3 regions of the Mesorhizobium sp. M0854 genome follow, and region 1 is predicted to be linked to each of the others. Evidence: riboswitches for the same ligand, from Rfam matches in the RefSeq annotation. Region 1 holds a riboswitch; each other region holds the start of a gene.
The links. Region 1 has a riboswitch for cobalamin ahead of NKH99_RS29320 (CbtB domain-containing protein). Riboswitches for the same ligand answer to the same signal wherever they lie in the genome.

Region 1 (6,612 bases):
TAACACGGACTTCCTTTGCGCTCGGATCGGCTTCCACGCCAAACCTTTTGATCGCGTACCCACCGGCAGCTACGGGAGAAGATTTCAATAAGGGTTCGACTACGACGAAAAGTCGTTCAGCGTTTGGCCCATACATGTAGAGGATGCATTCGCCTTCACCAAACAAGTCACCGTCAAACTCGCCGACCGATGCATCCTCGATAGCTTTCTCTAGCCGATCCTCGAGCGCATAAATGGATTCGCGTTCGTCAGCGGCACCAAACTGACCATCATTGAGAATAAGATAGACGATTATCGCCTGGTCCACGAACAATCTCCAGCTTCGCAAGCGACCAGAACTCTATCCCCTGACATCCGGCGGCACTGAAACTCTACCGGATCGCCGACTTTCTGCTGATCGCACTGTTTGGGGTAATCTCGACGGTCGTAATTCTGTTGTGATCTTCGCCCGATCTCAGGCGAAACAAAAACCCGCCATGCGGCGGGTCGTTGGAGCCAATTAGCACCATACCGAAATTAGTAGCATAGCTGCCGGCACAAAGCAAGAACAAAATAGGGCTACGCCTCAAATGATCGCTTCAGGTCGGCGCTGCCCCTCACCCTTACCATTCCAGGGGCGAGCCGCTTCGTGCGGCTTTCCCTTCTCCCCTTGTGGGAGAAGGTGGCCGCGAAGCGGCCGGATGAGGGGTGTTCCAGCTTGGCACCAACAGCGCCCCGGCCAGCACCTCTCAACCGTCTTGGCGCTGCGCGCCAATCCACCTTCTCCCACAAGGGGAGAAGGAAGAAGAGGCGCCAGCAACACCCCTCAGAACTCGATCCCCTGCTGCGCCTTCACGCCGGCGGAGAAGTGGTGCTTGGTCACGCCCATCTCGGTGACCAGATCGGCCGCCTCGACCAATACCGGTTTGGCGTTGCGGCCGGTGACGACGACATGCAGGCCTTCGCGACGCGCCTTCAGCGCCGCGACCACCTTTTCGAGATCGAGGTAGTCGTAGCGCAGCGCGATGTTCAGCTCGTCGAGCACCACGAGGCTGATCGACGGCTCGGCCATCAGCTCCAGCGCTTTCGCCCAGGCAGCCTCGGCCGCCGCGATGTCGCGCTTCAGGTCCTGTGTCTCCCAGGTAAAGCCTTCGCCCATGGCGTGCCAGACGACACGGTCGCCGAAGGCGGTAAAGGCGTCTTTCTCGCCGGTGTGCCATTTGCCCTTGATGAACTGAACGACGCCGACGCGCTTGCCATAGCCGAGCATCCTGAGTGCCAGCCCAAAGGCGGCCGTGGTCTTGCCCTTGCCCGGTCCGGTGTTGACGATCAGCAGCCCCTTCTCGACCGTCTTGGCCGCGACCTCTGCGTCCTGCACCGCCTTGCGCTTGGCCATCTTGGCGCGGTGGCGTTCCTCGTCCTTGGGATCGATAGTATCAGCCATGTCATTTCACCTTGAGCGGCAGCCCCGCCACCATCAAAAGCACGGTGCCGGCAACAGCCGCGACGTCCTGGTTCAGCCGGCCGGCGGCGTCGCGAAACCGTCTTGCCAGCGCATTGTCCGGCACGATGCCCTGGCCGACCTCGTTGGACACCACGAACCACGGCCCACGCGGCCGCGACAGCACATCGGCCAGCCTCCGGCATTCGGCCTCGACATCATGGTCGGCCAGCATGTGATTGGTCAGCCACAGCGTCAGGCAATCGATCAGCACCGGCTGGCCGTCAGGCAGCGCTCCGATCGCGCCGGCAAGGTCGAGCGGCGCATCGATGGTCGTCCAGCCGGCGCCGCGGCGCGAGCGGTGCAGCGCGATGCGCTGGCGCATCTCGTCGTCATAGGCTTGCGCCGTGGCGATATAGCTCCAAGGCGGCGGGCCGACCGTCACCAGGCTCTCGGCATGCGCGCGCTTTCCCGAGCGCGCACCCCCCATGACCACGGTGAGTGCCCCGGCAGCGCGGGCAGGCAAAGCTGTCGCGCAGGCTGGTCGCCGTGCCCGTGAAGCGTCCGCGCACCACGCCGACGACCGCGCCGAGCACCAGCCAGAACACCAGATTGGTCAGCGTCACCGCCACCACGAACTGGTGGTGCAGGCGTTCCGGGATCGCCGTCTCGAAGCTATCGGGCTGCGGCGCGCCGACAATATGCGGCGCCACGATCAACGCTACGGCAAGGATCGCCAGCGGCAACGATCTGCGGAAGGCGATAAGGCCGAGCCCGGCGGCGGTCGCCACCACTGTTGCCCACCACCAGATCTGGCGTTGGACAAGGTCGGCCGCCGGCATCGCCGGCAGTTCCGGCGGCAGGCCGAGGCCCGGCGCCAGCGTGAACACGGCAAAGCCGGCAAGCCCCCAGAACAGGCCCTGGCGCCAGTTGCCGATGCCGCCGGCGAATTCCGAAACCGCAACCAGGACCAGCGCAAAGCCGATGCCGGTGACGATATTGGCAACGACGCTGAAGCCGAAGCGCTCGAAACCGTCGGCCGGCGCCCAGCCTTCGTCTTCCGCCGGAGCCATTGCTTCAGCCGGTGCCGGCGCGGCGCTGCTCATAGCCGTCGTGCCCGCGGCGCTTTCGGCCGGTGCCGCAGGTGCCGCGGCATGGTCATGGCCGCCGCCGGCCTGTTCGTAGACTTCCGCCTTTAGGATGAGCGGCACCGTGGCATAGGCTTGCATGCAGGCGAGAGCCACGCCGGCCACAAGCCCTGCGATCGCCGCGATGAACACGACGTTGCGAAACAGTGTCATGATGTCAGCCCCTTGTCAGTGGCAGGGAAAGCCCATCGAATGGCGATAGTCGTGCGCGGCATTGTGGACCGCATCGATATGCGAAAAGCCGACAAAGCCCATGACGAAAATGCCGAGGAATGCAGCAAGCGCCAGCTGCATGAGACGCGACTGCGAGGAGGCGGAAGCGCCGAGCGAAACGGAAGCGGTATTCATGTCTTGTCCTTTCGCCCTCCACCCGAGGGCATAGAAGTCAGTTTCCTGTCGCCGGCAGGTCTCCTGGCTCGCGGATCAGCGCCCTTCCCCACCTTCCCGAAGGCGAACCTTCAGTGGCATATGGAGAGGACTACCGCACACAGTTGCGGGGGCAGCCGCGGCATTGGGCAAACAACTTGCCCTAACCACATTCCCTCTTGGTTCCAAACGGAACCGACGACATCAGCGACTATAGGCAGAATCGCCGCGCCCGGTAAACCAAATTCCGCCGGATCGTGTGGCGAATGCGCCGCCTCGCCAAGTTCGCAGACCGGCGCCGCGATTGACAATTTTCGCAGCCGGGTGTCGGCTGACGGATGGGGAGGAAGCCGGCATGCAACCCAGCCCGAACAAGCGATCCCTACAACGGCCTGACGCGGCCCGAGCCGACGCTGCCGTCAACAGCCTATTGGGACATCGCGGCCTATCAGCGCGATCTCGAGGCATCTGGTATCGCAACTGGCTGCTCGTCTGCCGCGACGCGAAGCGCTCGCCGATCCGGCCGCCGATATCGACAACATCGTCGCGTTCGGTACCCAGGTGCTGGAGGAGGATGCTGATATCTGCGAGGTCAACCAGATGGGCCTGCGCTCGATGCGCCACAAGGCCGGCGTGCTGATGCCCGAGGAATACGACTTGCACCGCTTCCACAACTGGGTGCGCGAGCGCCATGCGGCGCTCGCACATCAAAGCGATTTGGGCAGATAACGCCAGGTGACGAAGCCGCAGGCCACCGCCAGCAGCCCGAGCGTCGCGAAAACCGCGCCCAGGCCGAAGAACGCCAGCACGCCGGCCAAAGGCTTTCCGGCTGTGGCCTAAAGCAGCCCTGATGCCGACCGGCGCCAACACGACGCAAGGCCCTGCTTCTTTTGACGGTGGCAACCGTGATAGTCGTCTTGCCGGGGCTGAACCAAGACAGCGAGACCATGAGCATCGACACGCCGACCGCAGCCGTTCAGGATCAACCGAAGTCGAAGCGCATCGCCGTTATCGACATTGCACGCGGCATCGCTTTGCTTGCCATGGCGAGCTATCATTTCACCTGGGACCTCGAATTCTTCGGCTACACCGATCCCGGCCTCACCGCCTTCGGCTGGTGGAAAATCTACGCGCGCTGCATCGCCTCGAGCTTCCTGTTCCTGGTCGGCATCAGCCTCTATCTCGCCCATGGCAAAAAAATCCGCTGGACCGGCTTCTGGAAGCGCTTCGCCATGGTTGCCGGGGCAGCGCTCGCAATATCGCTGGTCACCCGCATCGCCACGCCCGACGGCTTCATCTTTTTCGGCATATTGCACGAGATCGCGCTCGCCAGCCTGCTTGGCCTGGCGTTCCTGCGCCTGCCGGCGCTGCTGACGCTGCTTGTCGCCGTATTCGTCGTCGCTGCGCCTTTCTACCTGCGATCCGAGCTTTTCGATCATCCGGCTTTGTGGTGGGTCGGCCTGTCGGCGACCAACCCGCGCTCCAACGACTACGTTCCGCTGCTGCCCTGGTTCGGCGCCGTACTTGCCGGCATCGCGGTTACCAAGCTCGCCGCCACCTCCGGCGCGCTGACGCGGCTGTCGGCCTTGGCGCCCGGCCGCTGGGCAAATCCACTGGTCTTCATCGGCCGGCACAGCCTTGCCTTCTACCTGATCCATCAGCCGGTGCTGATCGGCTCGGTCTGGCTGTTTTCGCAATTCATGCCGGCGCAGGCCGAAACCAGGGAGGTGAGTTTTCTGAAATCCTGCCAGATATCCTGCGAGCAGGCACGCGACACCGAGTTCTGCTCCAGCTATTGTGCCTGCATGCTGGACACTCTCCAGGGCGAAGCCTCGCTTGACCGGCTCTACAGCGACGACCAGTCCCCGGAGTGGAAGGCGCACATTGGCGAGCTCGCCGGCACCTGCACCGCCCAAACCGAGGCGGCGGAACCGGGAACGCGCTAATCGAGGGAGGACAATAATGAGCGACAGTCACCCGAAACCCATGCAGCAAAATCCTGGGCAGCCGAAGCTGGGGCACATCCCATGGCCGCCGCTGATCTATATCGCCGCCATCATCGTCAGCGTCGCGCTAGGGCTGTTCTATCCGCTGCCGTGGATCGGCGATCTTCTCGGCGACATCCTGTTCGCCGCCGGCCTTGTGGGGTTGGTGGCGGTTGCCGCGCTCTGGTTCACGGCAATCCGCACCATGATCCGCGTCAAGACGACGCTCAACCCGAACGGCGTGCCTGACCATCTGGTGACCACCGGACCCTTCGCCGTCAGCCGCAACCCGATCTACCTCGCCAACACGCTGCTGCTGGTCAGCCTCGCCTTTGTCACTGGGATCGCCTGGTTCCTGCCGCTGGCAGTCATCGCGGCGTTCCTGACGCAGAAGCTGACGATCGAGAGCGAGGAGAAGGTGCTGACGGCCAAATTCGGTAAGAAATACCGGGACTACGCCAAAAGGGTGCGGCGCTGGATTTGAGCCGGCGCTGACGCCACGCTCATGTGGTGACGCCGAGTTCCACCAGCCGCTCGACGCAGGATTCCTCGGCTTGGTCGAGCTCTGCCAGGGTCTCTTCGAGGTCACGGCGTTTCTGGCGAAGATCCTCGCGCTTTTCCTCGATGCGCTTGATCATCAGCTTGAGCTGGCCTACCTCGCCGGGCGGCTCCCTGTACATCTGGATGATCTCGCGGATTTCGTTGATCGAGAAGCCGAGTCTTTTTCCCCGCATGATCTGGCGGATGAGATGCCGGTCCGACGGACGGAACAGCCGCGTGCGGCCGCGTCTTACCGGCTGCACCAGCCCTTCGTCCTCATAGAAGCGCAACGTCCGCGTCGACACGTCGAATTCGCGGGTCAGCTCCGTGATCGAATAATATTCCCGCATCGTCACTCCAATGCCCCGGCCACGCCGCGAGTTCCAACTGGCCGGCGCCGCCGGCGCCCAGGCGCGTACCAGAATCGGCGGACAAGGCACCTTTCAAAGCCTCGCATGGCATTTACGTAAAAGTCAATTGAGGTGACGTTCAGCGCACGCCGAACCACCATGTGGCGAGCCCGAGAAAGGCAAAGAAACCGACGACATCGGTGACCGTGGTGACGAAAACCGCCGAAGCCACAGCCGGATCGATCTTGAAGCGGTCGAGCAGCAGCGGGATAAGGATGCCCGCCAGAGCCGCCACGAACATATTGATGATCATCGCAGCCGCAATGATGCCGCCGAGATTGCGATCGTGGAACCAGGCAGCAGCCACGAGGCCGATCAGGATGGCAAAGATGATGCCGTTGATGAAGCCCACCCCGATTTCGCGGCGGATGATGCGGCCGGCATTGTAGATGTCGAGGTCCCTGGTCGCCAGCGCCCGCACCGTGACCGTCATGGTCTGCGAGCCGGCATTGCCGCCCATGCCGGCGACGATCGGCATCAGCACCGCCAGCGCCACGATATGCTCGATGGTGCGGTCGAACAAGCCGATCACCGAGGCCGCCAGGAAAGCCGTCAAAAGATTGACCAGCAGCCAGGGCACGCGCGAGCGCGAGGTCGAAAAGATGCTGTCCGAGAGTTCTTCGTCGCCGACGCCGCCCATGCGCAGCAGATCTTCCTCGGCCTCCTGCTGGATGACGTCGACGACGTCGTCGATGGTCAGCACGCCGACCAGCCGCTCGTTCTCGTCGACGACGGCGGCGGAC
Region 2 (6,612 bases), on a different contig from region 1:
CTCTCACGCGGTCGCCCAACGACACCGGTCCCGGATTCGCCACTCGGGCGATCCATCATGGCTACGATCCCGCCGGCTTTTCCAATGCCGTTCAGCCGCCAGTCTTCTTGACCTCGACCTATGGATTCGAAAGCGTGGCAGCGAACGAGGCCGCTGCCACCCTTGGCGGAAGGCTCTATGCGCGCGAATACAATCCGACGACGGAGATCCTCGAGCAACGGCTCGCCAATCTGGAAGGAGCCGAGGCAGGTTTGGTCGTTGCCTCGGGGATGGCGGCTTTCGGCACACTGATCCTGTCGCTCCTGTCCCAAGGCGATGAACTCATCGTCCACAAGACGCTTTATGCGAACACGCTTGCCATGGTCGAACAGGCGGTCCCCCGCTTCGGCATCAAGGTCGTCGCGGTCGACCTGTCCGATCCTCAAAATCTCGATGCCGCGATTACCGAGCGGACCCGGCTTGTTTTTTTCGAGACGCCGGTGAATCCGCTGAGCCGCATCCTTGATCTCGCTGCCATTGCCGAGCGCGCCCACGCGCGCGGTGTAAAGGTTGCAGTCGACAGCACCTTCGCCTCGCCCGCGCTCCAGCGGCCGCTCGAACATGGGGCCGACCTCGTGCTCCACTCCCTGACCAAATACATCAATGGGCACGGCGATGCCCTTGGCGGGGCGATTCTCGGCGACGCGCAAACGCTCCGCACGCTGCACGAGACGGGCCTGCGCTACATCACCGGCGCAGCGCTCTCGCCCATGTCAGCCTTCCTGATCCTCCGCGGTCTGAAGACGCTCACGCTACGCATGGAACGCCACAGCGCCACGGCCCTTGCGGTGGCTCAGGCACTCGAGGCGCACCCGGCGGTGGCATGGGTGAGTTATCCCTTCCTCGACTCGCACCCTGATCAGGTGACGGCGCGAAAGCAGATGTCCCACGGGTCGGGCATGTTGGCCTTTGGCCTCCACGCCGGATTCGAGGGCGCGCGCCGGATGATGGACCGGCTCAACCTGATCACCCGGGCTGTCAGCCTCGGCGATGCCGACAGCCTCATCTATCATCCGGCAAGCCTGACCCGTGCTCGTCAGCCGATCCGCAAGGATGCGCATCTGGCCGATGGAGTCGGCGAGGACCTCATGCGTCTCTCGGTGGGTCTTGAAGACGCCGATGACCTAATCGCCGACCTGCGGCGGGCTCTGGACGCCTTGTGATGACCTGTGGTCCGGCCAGTCCCGCGCTCGCGTACAAACCCGGAGCCTTGCCATGGCATTCCTGAGCGGCCTTTCCGCGTTTCCCATCACGCCGACCGATCGTGACGGCCGTGTCGATACCGTTGCTCTGCGCAAGCTGATTGCCAGGCTTTGCGCCGCTCAGGTCGATTCCATCGGTCTTCTCGGCAGCACCGGCACATACATGTTTCTGACGCGCGAGGAACGGCGACGGGCGCTCGCCGAGACCTTGGACGAAACCGGGGGACAAATGCCGGTCGTGGTAGGTGTGGGCGCGCTGCGCACCGACGAAGCAGTGAGGCTCGCGCAGGACACCAAGGCCCTTGGGGCTGCCGCGGGGTTGCTTGCCGCCGCCTCTTACACCCCGCTCACTGATGACGAGGTGTTCGAACATTTCTCCACGGTGGCGCGCGAAAGTGGCCTTCCGATCGTCATCTACGACAATCCAGGAACGACGCATTTCCGTTTCACCCCAGCACTCGTCAGCCGCCTGGCAAAGGTGCGAGGGATCGTCGCTATCAAGAATCCGACAGACAAGGGCGATGCGATCAAGAGCCATCTGGCCGACCAGAGGCGCACTGTGCCGGAAGGGTTCTCGATCGGCTACAGCGGCGACTGGAACGCCGCAGAGGCCATGATCGCCGGCGCCGACACATGGTACAGCGTCCTCGCCGGCATCCTGCCCGAGGTCTGCGTGAAGATCGTCACGGCGGCGCAACAGGGCGATGCGGCCGAAGCGCGACGGATCGATGCCACGCTTGCGCCGCTCTGGAGCCTCTTCAAGGAGTTCTCGAGCCTTCGCGTCGTCTATGCACTTGCCGAATTGCTCGAGATTTGCCGTGCCGACCCCCCGCGTCCCATCCTGCCTCTGCCCTCAGCAGCGAAGCGCCAGATCGCCGCCGCGTTGGAACGCTTGCCATCGGATGTCAACCGGTGAATAGCGAACCCGGCGGCCAGTGAAAGGAACTGTCATGTATTTACCCGCGCATTTCGATGAACCGAGCCGAGAAGTCCTCTACGAACTGATCGAGAACAGTGCACTTGGCATGCTGATAACCCATGGCCGGAGCGGTCTCGACGCCAATCACATCCCCTTCGAACTCGACACGTCACAGGGAGAAAACGGTACCCTTTACTCCTGCGCGATTAATACACGTGCCGAAGGAAAGTGCACATTCTCGCTCGAGTGACTTATTTCAAAGGATGTGATCGCGTTTTGGCACATTCACGGCCGACATGCGGCAGCCGGTCACTCACCACATGGTGAGCAACCAGGAAACCCTCCGGCCTACACTTTCTCCCGGAGCGCGCGTGCTGCAGCAACCATGTTCATGAGGGCAGGGCGGACCTCCTCCCATTTGCGTGTTTTGAGGCCACAGTCCGGGTTTACCCACAGTTGGGCATCCGACAGTCGCTCGCGGGCAAGCATGACGAGATCCGAAATCTCGCCGACTTCCGGGACGCGTGGTGAGTGAATGTCATAGACTCCGGGACCGATTTCGTTCGGATATTTGGAGCTCGTGAAAGCGTCCAGCAGCTCCATTTTCGAGCGCGACGTCTCAATCGAAATGACATCCGCATCCATTTCAGCGATCGCGTCGATGATCTCGTTGAACTCCGAATAGCACATGTGGGTATGGATTTGAGTCGCGTCCTTTACACCCGTTGAAGCGATCCGGAAGCATTCGACAGCCCAGTCGAGATAGTCGTTCCAATCAGACTGGCGCAGTGGCAATCCTTCGCGAAACGCGGCCTCATCGATCTGGATCATCCTTGCGCCGGACCATTCGAGATCCGTCACTTCGTCGCGGATGGCGAGCGCGATCTGGCGGCATGCTTCGGAGCGGGGTACGTCGTCGCGAACAAAAGACCAGTTGAGAATGGTCACTGGGCCTGTGAGCATTCCCTTCACAGGCTTTTCCGTAAGCGACTGGGCGAATTGCCACCAGCGCAGCGTCATCGGATTGGGCCTCGATACGTCGCCGAAGATGATGGGGGGGCGCACGTAACGCGACCCATAGCTCTGCACCCAGGCATGCTGGGTGAAGGCGAAGCCGGACAGCTGCTCGCCGAAATGCTGTACCATGTCGTTTCGTTCGAACTCACCGTGCACCAGCACGTCCAGCCCGATCTCTTCCTGCCAGCGAATTGCAGCCTCGATCTCCTTCTTCAGGAAGGTCTCGTAGTCGACATAGCTCAGCTGGCCCTTCGCATGAGCGGCCCGCGCCCTGCGTACCTGCGGCGTCTGCGGGAAGGACCCGATGGTCGTCGTCGGGAACGGCGGCAGCCCGAGCGTGCCGGCCTGGACTCTGGAGCGCTCGGCAAAAGCGCTCTCTCGTCGCTTCATGCTGTCGTCAATGCTGGCGATCCGCCCCTCAACCAGTGGGTCATGGATCTTCGTGGATGTCACGCGAGTGGCGGCGGCCTCGGCAGACGCTTTCAACGCGCCTGCCACCGCATCCCTGCCTTGGGACAGGGCCCGGGCAAGCAACACCAACTCGTCGGTCTTCTGGGCCGCGAAGGCGAGCCACGACCTGATGTCCGCGTCGAGTTCCGTCTCCATGCGGAGGTCGATCGGCACATGCAGCATCGAGCAAGAAGGCGCGATCTCGACGCGGTCCAAGGGCCAGCCGGCGACGATCGGTTTGATGCGGTCGAGAATGGCGGGCAGGTTCGCACGCCAGACGTTGCGGCCATCGATCAAGCCAAGCGAGAGCACCACATCCTTCGGTGCGAGCCGACCCATCGTTTCCAGCTGCTCGGGAGCGCGCACGAGATCAATATGCAGCCCGGCCAGGGGCAGAGAAACCGCGGTTTCGAGATTGTCTCCCAGCGGCCCGAAATAGGTAGCCAGCATGATCTTCAGCTCGGGCGCGGCTTTCGACAGCTGGCCATAGGCGAATTCGAACGCAGCTCGTTCGCTCGGGTTCAGATCGAGGACAAGCGCTGGCTCATCGATCTGCACCCAGTCGGCTCCAGACAGCTTCAGCCTCTGCAGGAGTTGCTCGTAGACGGGCAGCAGCCGCGGCAGGAGCGCGATGGGATCGAATCCTTCGGCAGGCGATTTCGCCAGCTTGAGGAAGGTGATCGGTCCAAGGATGACTGGGCGTGTGTGAACGCCGAGAGCTTTAGCCTCGATGAAGTAATCGACCGGTTTCGTCGACGAGAGGGCGAACGTCTGATCATCGTTGAGTTCCGGCACAATGTAGTGATAGTTGGTGTCAAACCACTTGGTCATTTCCATCGCGGTTACATCAGACCGATGAGCCGCCTGCTGGTGACCAGCGTGTCGACAATCCTCCGTCTGACCCTGGTTGCCCCGCGCCATTGCGAAGTAGATGTCAAGTGGAACCTCGCCGCTATTCCAGCCGTAACGGGATGGAACGGCGCCGACCATGGCTGCGGTGTCGAGCACATGGTCGTAGAGCGAGAAGTCGTTCGACGGGATTTTCGACACGCCGCGATCGTGCTGCTCCTCCCAGCTAGCGGCACGGAGCGCCTTCGCGGTCGTGAGAAGGTCGGCAGCGGACGATTTTCCGGACCAGTAGCTTTCAAGCGCGAATTTCAGTTCTCGCCGACGACCGAAGCGGGGCACGCCGAGCGTTGCTACAGGAATTTGCTGAGAGATAGTCATGCCAGACCCCGATGGTTGGGGCGTCGGTGACAAGGAAGGCGCTAGCAGGCCGGCACGAACGCCAGGCTGCAGCGGCCACCGAGACACCCCGCCCGTGGACGTAATTCGCCGTGGCAGGTCTCCTGGCTCGCGGGGTCATAGCCTCTACCCGTCTTCCCAAGGCTATTCGCCTCAGTGACATGAGTGGGGTTGGCTCGCCGCTAACAGTTGCGGGGGCAGCGCCGGCATCGCACCGGCTTCCCTCTTAGCTCCGCTGCGGCAGCGCCGTACGGAGAACCACGACGCGGGAGACAATTACAGCAGTTCGCTTCTTTGTCAACGCCGCATAAAGAAATGTTTATGTCGTTATGTTAAATTTCCGTTGGCATGTTCCAAAGGTCGCCTCGAAAGCGAAAACTGTGGAAGCCTTGAGCGGCCGGTAAATCAAAGCAATGACGCACGGCGCCCTTGTCCAGGAGGATAGGAGTTCGTCGGCTGCCGGCAGCAAACATACCGGTAAGCGCCGTGGTGCTGCTTAGCGCATCATGCGAACCACCTCGGCGTCGAACTTCGGCTCCGAGGTTCCGACCGCTTCGTTGGTGATCTGCTCGCGACCATATTCGGCTCAATGGTGAGGCTGTTGCCCATGTGGAAGCTGTTGGCCGTGATGCCCTCGGTGATATGACACAACGATTTCGGGGGGGAGCACACCGAGGCCAGGCGCAGCGGCGTGTTGCGAAGTGATCGAGGCCAATGTCTCGAACTGCTTGTTGGCAGCCCACCGGCTCAAGGTAACCCGGCTCAAACCACCGGGCCAGCTCAAGTCCTGTCCAAATGAGGCCTGAGCGGCAAATCGTCGTGCACGCGCACGGTTTGGCGTTCGATCTTGTGATGCGTCTTGGGCGGACAATCGCCACGGTGCAGCGCGCAGAAGCGGTCCCCAATTGGGAAGCCGAGGGCGGTGAGGGCAAGCCAGCGCCACAGGCGGAAGGGGACTTGGACCTGTTTGCCCTGCTGGACCACAAGTTCGCGACAGAGGGCCTCAAGGAGAAGACCAAGAGTGATTATGCGCGGGACCTCGCCAAATTCATCAAAAGCAGCGGGCAGTCAAAGTTCGGCGCCGATTGACATGGAGATAGCCATCGCGGCGGACCGCCCAGGCGGACCGCAAGCCGGAATACAACCGGGTGCAGGCGGCCAAGCTCGTCCACAAGATGGCGTCGGGCACACACCGGCGATGGGAGAGCGGACCGTGGAGTGCAGGAACTTCACGCCTATCCACGCTCCCGCGGGGTGTCCTGCGGCACATCGGCAGCGATATTGAGGAGGCAGTTGAGCTTCTGGTCGAGCACTCTTACCTGCCACTACCTACGCTTAACGTCATCTCGTACTGAAAACGCACCACGCAAGGTCGAGATGTAACATGCGCCCTTCGTGGATGGTTCTAAGCTTCCTCGGGCGCGGTCAATCTGTGATAACGGTCGCTTGGAACCTCCATCACCGCGACGCGATCAAGGTTGGCGTATCGCGCTCGGTAGTAACCTTCTTCCTCCACTTCGGCGAAACTACACTGGGGAACGTCAAAGGTCGCAGCTTCCAATCCGAAGAAAGTCGTAGCGGTTTCTTCATCCAAGAAGTTCCACTCATCTTCTCCGTCGTCATATGTGACGCGAACATAGGAGGCCATGCGCACGGCTTCCTGATCACCCATCTCTGCGATGATGGCATCGCATTCTTTCTTCAGCTTTCCTGAAACCTCACCCTTATCCCAGTCATCCA
Region 3 (6,612 bases), on a different contig from region 1:
ACCGGGGGCGCTCGGATAGTCGGGGATCAGGATGGCGAGCTTGCGCTCCGCACGCGGCGTCCGCTGCAGGCGCACGAAGGCCTCGACACGGTTCGCCACTTGCGTCACGCGGTCGGGCTCAGGCCGGTTGGCGAAGGCGCGGAAGGCCAGCGCCGGGTCGGTTTCGCTTTCGCCCTTGAATGAAATGGCGCCGGCCAGGATGCGGCCGTCGAGCTCGGGCAGGACGACGTGCATGGCAAGGTCGGCGGGCGCCAGGCCGCGCTGATTGGTTTGCCAGATGTCGCGGCGGGTGGTCGCGACGATGACCTGGAACACCGGCACGCCGGCGCGGTCGAACAGGGTTTCGACACCGGGCTCGGCACCCGAGGCGAAAGCTGTGGCGGTGATGGTGGCGGCAGGCTTCAGGGTTGCGAGCGCGGTTTCGACAAAGGCGAGCGACGCCGGGTCCTTGAGGCTGGAGACGAACATAGGCACGGGAGCCATGCCGCGGTGGCGCAGGGCTTCGAAAAGCGCGTCGATGGGCGCGACATCGGCGGCGAGCAGCATCGAACGGTAGAAGAGAATTGGCACGACGTCCCCCTCCCCCTCGAGGGGACCCGCAGGGCCGGGTGGGGTCGTCACGGCAGTGCGGGACGTTTTGTGTAGGCGCGCTTCGGAGAGGACCTCACCCCCGGCCTGCGGCCGGACCCTCCCCTCGAGGGGGAGGGGGACGCCGCGTTCTACGACCCCTAGTCCCGGATCGTAAAATCCCGCCTTTGGCACGCTAACAGGTTCGGCTACCGCGGCACCCGATCCAGCGAGACTTGCCAGCCTCTGCACCAGCGCCGTCATATTTGCCGGCCCGCCCTCGCGGAAATAGCCAAGCAGGCCGTCCAACTCCTCGCGCGGCAGCGTCGAGCCTTCGATCAGCCGCAAATCCTCGTCGTGGCTCTCGCCGGGCAGCAGCGCCAGCTTGATACCGCGATTTCGCGCGATAACGGCGAGCTGGTCGCAGCCATAGCGCCACCACTCGTAGCCGCCGAGGATGCGGACCAGAATGACCTTGGCGTGGCGGGCGACACTGTCGATCCACAGGTCGACGGACATCGGATGGCGCAGGTCGCGCAAGGCGGCGAGCCGCATCGACGGCAGGCGGTGCGCATCTGCCTTCCACGCCGCCGCCAGCCCGGCCAGGTCGCTGTCGGTGAAGGACAGCGCCACGACATCCGCAGGCGTTTGCCTGAGATCGACAGGCTCGGCGAGATCGTCGAGCGAGGCGGATGTGGTGGGGAGGATGTGCATCGCGGCTCGTACCTGGGGTCAGCCGGCGAGGATACGCTCGATGGCCGGGCGGTTCAGCCCTTTCAGCCCGATGACGACGAGGCGCGAGCGGCGGTCGTCTTCAGCGGTCCAGGCGCGATCGTAATAGTGGTTGACGCGCGGACCGACGGCCTGCAGCAGGAGCCGCATCGGCTTGCCGCCGACTTCGACGAAACCCTTGACGCGCAACACGTTTTCTTCCTCCGCCGCCGTGGCGACCCGTTGTGCGAGCTCGTCCGGGTTGGACACGGACGCGATGTCGATGACGAACGAGTCAAAATCGTCATGTTCGTGGTCGAGCTCGTCGTCGTGGTGGGTCTTGCGGTTCTCGATGTCGTCCTCGACGGCGAGGCCGAGGCCGAGCAGCACCGACGGGTCGACCTTGCCTTGCGAAGTCGGTACGATCTTCACCGCCCGCGCAACGTGCTTGCCGATGACGGCATTGGCACGGGCCGAGCCGGCTGCGTCCATCAGGTCGCTCTTCGACAGGATGATCAGGTCGGCGCAGGCGAGCTGGTCCTCGAACACTTCCTCGACCGGATCGTCATGGTCGAGCGTCTCGTCCTGCGCGCGCTGGGCCTGCAGGGCGTCCATGTCGTTGGCTACGCGGCCATCAGCCAGCGCCGGTCCGTCGACCACGGCAATGACGCCGTCCACCGTCACGCGGCTTTTCACCGACGGCCACTGGAAGGCCTGGACCAGCGGCTTGGGCAAAGCGAGGCCGGATGTCTCGATCAGGATGTGGTCGACCCTCGGCGTCAGCGACAGGATCTGGTCCAGCGCCGGGACGAAATCATCGGCGACGGTGCAGCAGATGCAACCATTGGCCAGCTCGACGATGTTTTCCTCGGGGCAGGTGTCGATGGCGCAGCCCTTCAGGATCTCGCCGTCGATGCCGATGTCGCCGAACTCGTTGACGATGATGGCCAGGCGCTTGCCTTTGGCGTTTTCGAGCAAATGGCGGATCAACGTCGTCTTGCCGGCGCCGAGAAAGCCGGTGACCACGGTGCAGGGAACGCGCGAAAGGGAGGCAGCGGTCATGTCAGGTCCTTCAAAAGGTCAAGGGGAGGGATGCGGGCAACCAGGCCGCGCTTCAGGCAATCGGGACGGCCGCGCCATGGAATGAGCCCATCCGTCGAGTTGGCGAACAGCTTTGCCCCGGTGACGAGATCGGCGCCGCTGGTCGTGATCAGATCACCGAAGACGTAGCTCCAGCAGCCGTCGCGCAGCATGGCCGCGCTGAGCCGGCGCTTGCAATTGCCGAGGCATTCGACGGTGCGGATTTTGATGTTGTCGCTGGAAGCAGCGCGGCGCGTGTCCTCTGCGAGCAGTTCGCCGGCGCGCGGATGAGCGTCCGAACCGGTCTCGTCACGGCAGGACGAGCAGACGATGACGGTAACGCCGGCCGGGGAATCACCATGGCCGGACAATAAATCCGCTGTCTCAGCCGGAAAACTGCTGTCGCGTTCCAAATCAGGCTCCTTGCCCGGAAAACCCGCCAGGCGATCGGATTCTTAGGTCCTAGACGGCAGGTCTCCTGGCTCGCGGGTCATCGCCTGGGTGCCGCCTTCCCGGGAATATCCCAGTGGTTTTCGGCCTTGGCTCGTCGCTTACAGTTGCGGGGACAGCCGCGGATTTGAAATCGAGATTTCGCACCGCATTCCCTCTTGGCCCCTGCCGTTGCGGGCAGGGGACCGTCTGGAACGGATTTAGGCTTGTGGGGGTAGTCGTGTCAACGCACGTCTATGGCGGGTAATGGATCAGTTTGAAATTCCGACGTGAGTCCGCGCCACGCTATGTAGCGCGATAGCACAATATGTATCCGCTCCTTTCAATCCAGGTATCTATGAAGTTGCGGCATAGGTGCTGACCCAGCCTGTAACGCTCGGAATAGCCGGCAAATACGAGAACTACGAGGACCGCCAAGAGGACAAACTTAGTTCGACGGCGGATAGTTATAACGCTTTTCATAAGGGCCACGCACCATCGGATTTTCAGCTTCCTTCCCCTCGATCAACGCCACAATGTCGCCGATCTCCCAAAGCTTGCCTTTGCGAGTTCGTTGGGATCGCGTGGGCGCTTGGGGTGCTTGGTCATCGTATTGCTTTGCTAGCAGGACTGCGGTAGCTGAGTTCGCATTCCGGGTTGGCTTGGTGATGCTCGAAATGTGCGCGCATGCCATTGACCGATGCTCTGTGCACCTTACCCAGCTGCTTGCATGAAGCGCATCGCACGCCGCCGTTCATTCCGGCGACGTCCTCGACGGGGCTCAAATGCCATATTCCGTTTTGAACGATTTCTACGTGCGACCTGTCCGGTGTAGCGATTTCTCGATCATAGCGTAGAGCTAGCCAAAGCGCAGGTAGAAAAATCTCCGAAATTTCAAACTGCCCACTACCCTACGGCGGCAACATCCGCGAGCGGCCGGCCCAAATCGCCGGCAGCGGTCACCTCGATGCGTTCCAGGCCGAGCCAGCCCTGCATCTGCTTCAATTCCTTGAAGAGTTCGGCAGCGGTTTGTGGCGGGGCGCCGGGCTCCGCATAGGCGGCATGGACGCGCAATACGCCGGCCGGACGGTCGGCCCTGAGGTCAACGCGCCCGACGATGCTGTCGCCGAGCAGGAATGGCAGCACATAATAGCCATACCGGCGCTTTTCGGCCGGCGTGTAGATCTCGATGCGGTAGTGGAAGTCGAACAACCGCTCCGTGCGCGATCGTTCGAAGACGACAGGATCGAACGGCGCGAGCAAGGCGCGCGCCTCGATCTTGCGCGGCAAACGGGCGTCCTTGTGGAGATAGGCTGTTTTGTTCCAGCCGTCGACGCTCACCGGCAACAGCTCGCCGGCCTCGACCAGCTCCTCGATGCGGCCCTTGATGTCGGCGGGCGAGAGGCGGAAATAGTCGCGCAGGTCGCCTGCCGTGGCGATGCCGTGGGCTCGGGCCGAGATGCGCAGCAATTCGCGGTGAGCGTCTTCGGGGAAGGGCGTTGGCAGACTCAGTATTGTTGGCGGCAGCACGCGCTCCGGCAGATCGTAGAACCGTTCGAAGCCGCGGCGATGCGCCGTGGTGATGCGGCCGGCCCAGAACAGCCATTCGAAGGCGTGCTTGGCATGGCTCCAGCCCCACCAGCCACCCGAACCCTTCTGCCCTTCGAAAGCCGACGCCGCGATCGGGCCTCGTTCGGCGACCTCGCGATAGATGTCTTCGATATAGGCGGCGTGCTCGCGGCCCCATTTGGCCAGTCCGCTGTACATTTCGTCGCCGCACTCGGCCCGCTGCATGCGCCAGCGCATCAGCGGATAGGTCTCGACCGGCAAGAAGGAGGCTTCGTGCGCCCAATATTCGAAGACCATGCGCTTGCGCGTTACGGCGGCGTCGTCGAGCAGCGCCAGCTTGTAGGGGCCAAGCCGCGAATAGAGCGGCATATAGTGGGCGCGCACCACGGCGCTGACGGAATCGATCTGCAGCAGGCCGGTACGGGCAAGTACGCGGGCCAGATGCCGGCGGTCGGGTGTACCGGTGGGTCGCGGGTCACTGAATCCCTGCGCCGCGAGCGCGATGCGGCGGGCCGTGGCAAGCGAGATTTTTTCCTTCATGAAGGCGGCATCCGGACGATTTTAGACAGAGAAAATGACCTGCGATTCCGTGCCATGCTAACAGGGTTTTGTCGGCATCCATGTCAGGAGAGAAAAGTGGAGTAAAAAGTGAAGGAAATCAAACAGGAGCGGATCGGACCAGTTTTCCCGGATATGCCGTCCAGCACTGCGATTTGAACAAGGTTTGACTTGCTTCGCCGAAAGCGCTGCGCTAACCCTCGCCGCGTTGCAGCATAGAGCCCCCTTAAAACGGTTCAGTGGTTAAACTGTCACGCTTCCGCAAGTGGGTCCGGTGCTGTAATCAGAGTGGATTGGCCGCCAACGGAAACTGCAGCATGAACGCACTTTTAGGTTCGTACCTGCCCATCGTCCTGTTCATCGGCGTGGCGCTGATCGTCGGGCTGGCGCTGCTCGCCGCACCGTTCCTGGTGGCCTACCGCAACCCCGATCCGGAAAAGCTTTCCGCCTATGAGTGCGGCTTCAACTCGTTCGACGACGCCCGCATGAAGTTCGATATCCGCTTCTACCTGGTGTCGATCCTGTTCATCATCTTCGACCTGGAGGTGGCCTTCCTGTTTCCGTGGGCGGTGTCGTTCAGCCAGATCGGCATGCTCGGTTTCTGGTCGATGATGGTGTTTTTGGCGGTGTTGACCATCGGCTTTGCCTATGAATGGAAAAAAGGAGCGCTGGAATGGGATTGAACGACAGTTCCGGTACGCTCGTCGCGCCGAAGCCCAAGGGCCTCATCGATCCCAACACCGGCAGGCCGGTCGGGTCCGACGATCCATTCTTCCTGGAGATCAACAACGAGCTCGCCGACAAGGGCTTTCTCGTCACCTCGACCGAGGCGCTGATCACCTGGGCGCGCAGCGGCTCGCTGATGTTCATGACGTTTGGCCTCGCCTGCTGCGCCGTCGAGATGATCCACACGTCGATGCCGCGCTATGACAGCGAGCGCTTCGGCGTGGCGCCGCGCGCGTCTCCGCGCCAGTCCGACATCATGATCGTCGCCGGCACGCTGACCAACAAGATGGCGCCGGCGCTGCGCAAGGTCTACGATCAGATGCCGGAGCCGCGCTACGTCATCTCGATGGGCTCATGCGCCAATGGCGGCGGCTATTATCATTATTCCTATTCGGTGGTGCGCGGCTGCGACCGCATCGTGCCGGTCGACATCTACGTGCCCGGCTGTCCGCCGAGCGCCGAAGCGCTGCTCTACGGCATCCTTCTGCTGCAGAAGAAGATCCGCCGCACCGGCACGATCGAGCGGTGAGCGGCATGACCCAGGCGTTGAATGACCTCTCGACCTATCTCGGCGAGAAGCTGATCGGCCGGATCGGCGCGGCGGTGCTCGCCTATGGCGAACTCACTATCTCGGTCGAGCCGCGCGACCTGATCGAGGTGGTGACCTTCCTGCGCGACGACCCGAAATGCCAGTTCATTTCGATCATCGACGTTTGCGGCGCCGATTATCCGTCACGGGCAAAGCGCTTCGACGTCGTCTATCACCTGCTGTCGCCGAAGCAGAATATCCGCATCCGGCTCAAGGTCCAGGCCGACGAAGAGACGCTCGTGCCGTCGATCACCGGGATATATCCCGGCGCCGACTGGTTCGAGCGCGAGACCTACGATCTCTACGGCGTGCTGTTTTCGGGCCATCCCGATCTGCGGCGGATCCTGACCGACTACGGCTTTGAAGGCCATCCGCTGCGCAAG

Region 2: another riboswitch for cobalamin. It lies ahead of metE (5-methyltetrahydropteroyltriglutamate--homocysteine S-methyltransferase); the one in region 1 lies ahead of NKH99_RS29320 (CbtB domain-containing protein).
Region 3: another riboswitch for cobalamin. It lies ahead of NKH99_RS18275 (DUF1636 family protein); the one in region 1 lies ahead of NKH99_RS29320 (CbtB domain-containing protein).

What each region holds. Positions count from the first base shown of each region.
Region 1 is NZ_JAMYOL010000036.1:32,171-38,782, forward strand. It holds gene NKH99_RS29300 (hypothetical protein) at 1-307, opposite strand, end outside; gene cobO (cob(I)yrinic acid a,c-diamide adenosyltransferase) at 806-1,423, opposite strand; gene cobU (bifunctional adenosylcobinamide kinase/adenosylcobinamide-phosphate guanylyltransferase) at 1,425-1,946, opposite strand; partial or broken gene NKH99_RS29315 (CbtA family protein) at 1,942-2,721, opposite strand; gene NKH99_RS29320 (CbtB domain-containing protein) at 2,737-2,916, opposite strand; cobalamin riboswitch at 2,953-3,149, opposite strand; gene NKH99_RS29325 (SRPBCC family protein) at 3,427-3,663, shown strand; gene NKH99_RS29330 (heparan-alpha-glucosaminide N-acetyltransferase) at 3,882-4,880, shown strand; gene NKH99_RS29335 (methyltransferase family protein) at 4,897-5,403, shown strand; gene NKH99_RS29340 (MerR family transcriptional regulator) at 5,423-5,809, opposite strand; gene mgtE (magnesium transporter) at 5,949-6,612, opposite strand, start outside.
Region 2 is NZ_JAMYOL010000022.1:21,407-28,018, forward strand. It holds gene NKH99_RS24910 (trans-sulfuration enzyme family protein) at 1-1,202, shown strand, start outside; gene NKH99_RS24915 (dihydrodipicolinate synthase family protein) at 1,255-2,157, shown strand; gene NKH99_RS24920 (FMN-binding negative transcriptional regulator) at 2,192-2,410, shown strand; gene metE (5-methyltetrahydropteroyltriglutamate--homocysteine S-methyltransferase) at 2,509-4,854, opposite strand; cobalamin riboswitch at 4,950-5,150, opposite strand; gene NKH99_RS24930 (hypothetical protein) at 5,707-5,961, shown strand; gene NKH99_RS24935 (helix-turn-helix transcriptional regulator) at 6,278-6,612, opposite strand, start outside.
Region 3 is NZ_JAMYOL010000011.1:17,709-24,320, reverse strand. It holds gene NKH99_RS18285 (cobaltochelatase subunit CobN) at 1-1,281, opposite strand, end outside; gene cobW (cobalamin biosynthesis protein CobW) at 1,300-2,340, opposite strand; gene NKH99_RS18275 (DUF1636 family protein) at 2,337-2,771, opposite strand; cobalamin riboswitch at 2,810-3,013, opposite strand; gene NKH99_RS32750 (hypothetical protein) at 3,393-3,596, opposite strand; gene NKH99_RS18270 (winged helix-turn-helix domain-containing protein) at 3,694-4,896, opposite strand; gene NKH99_RS18265 (NADH-quinone oxidoreductase subunit A) at 5,232-5,597, shown strand; gene NKH99_RS18260 (NuoB/complex I 20 kDa subunit family protein) at 5,588-6,169, shown strand; gene NKH99_RS18255 (NADH-quinone oxidoreductase subunit C) at 6,175-6,612, shown strand, end outside.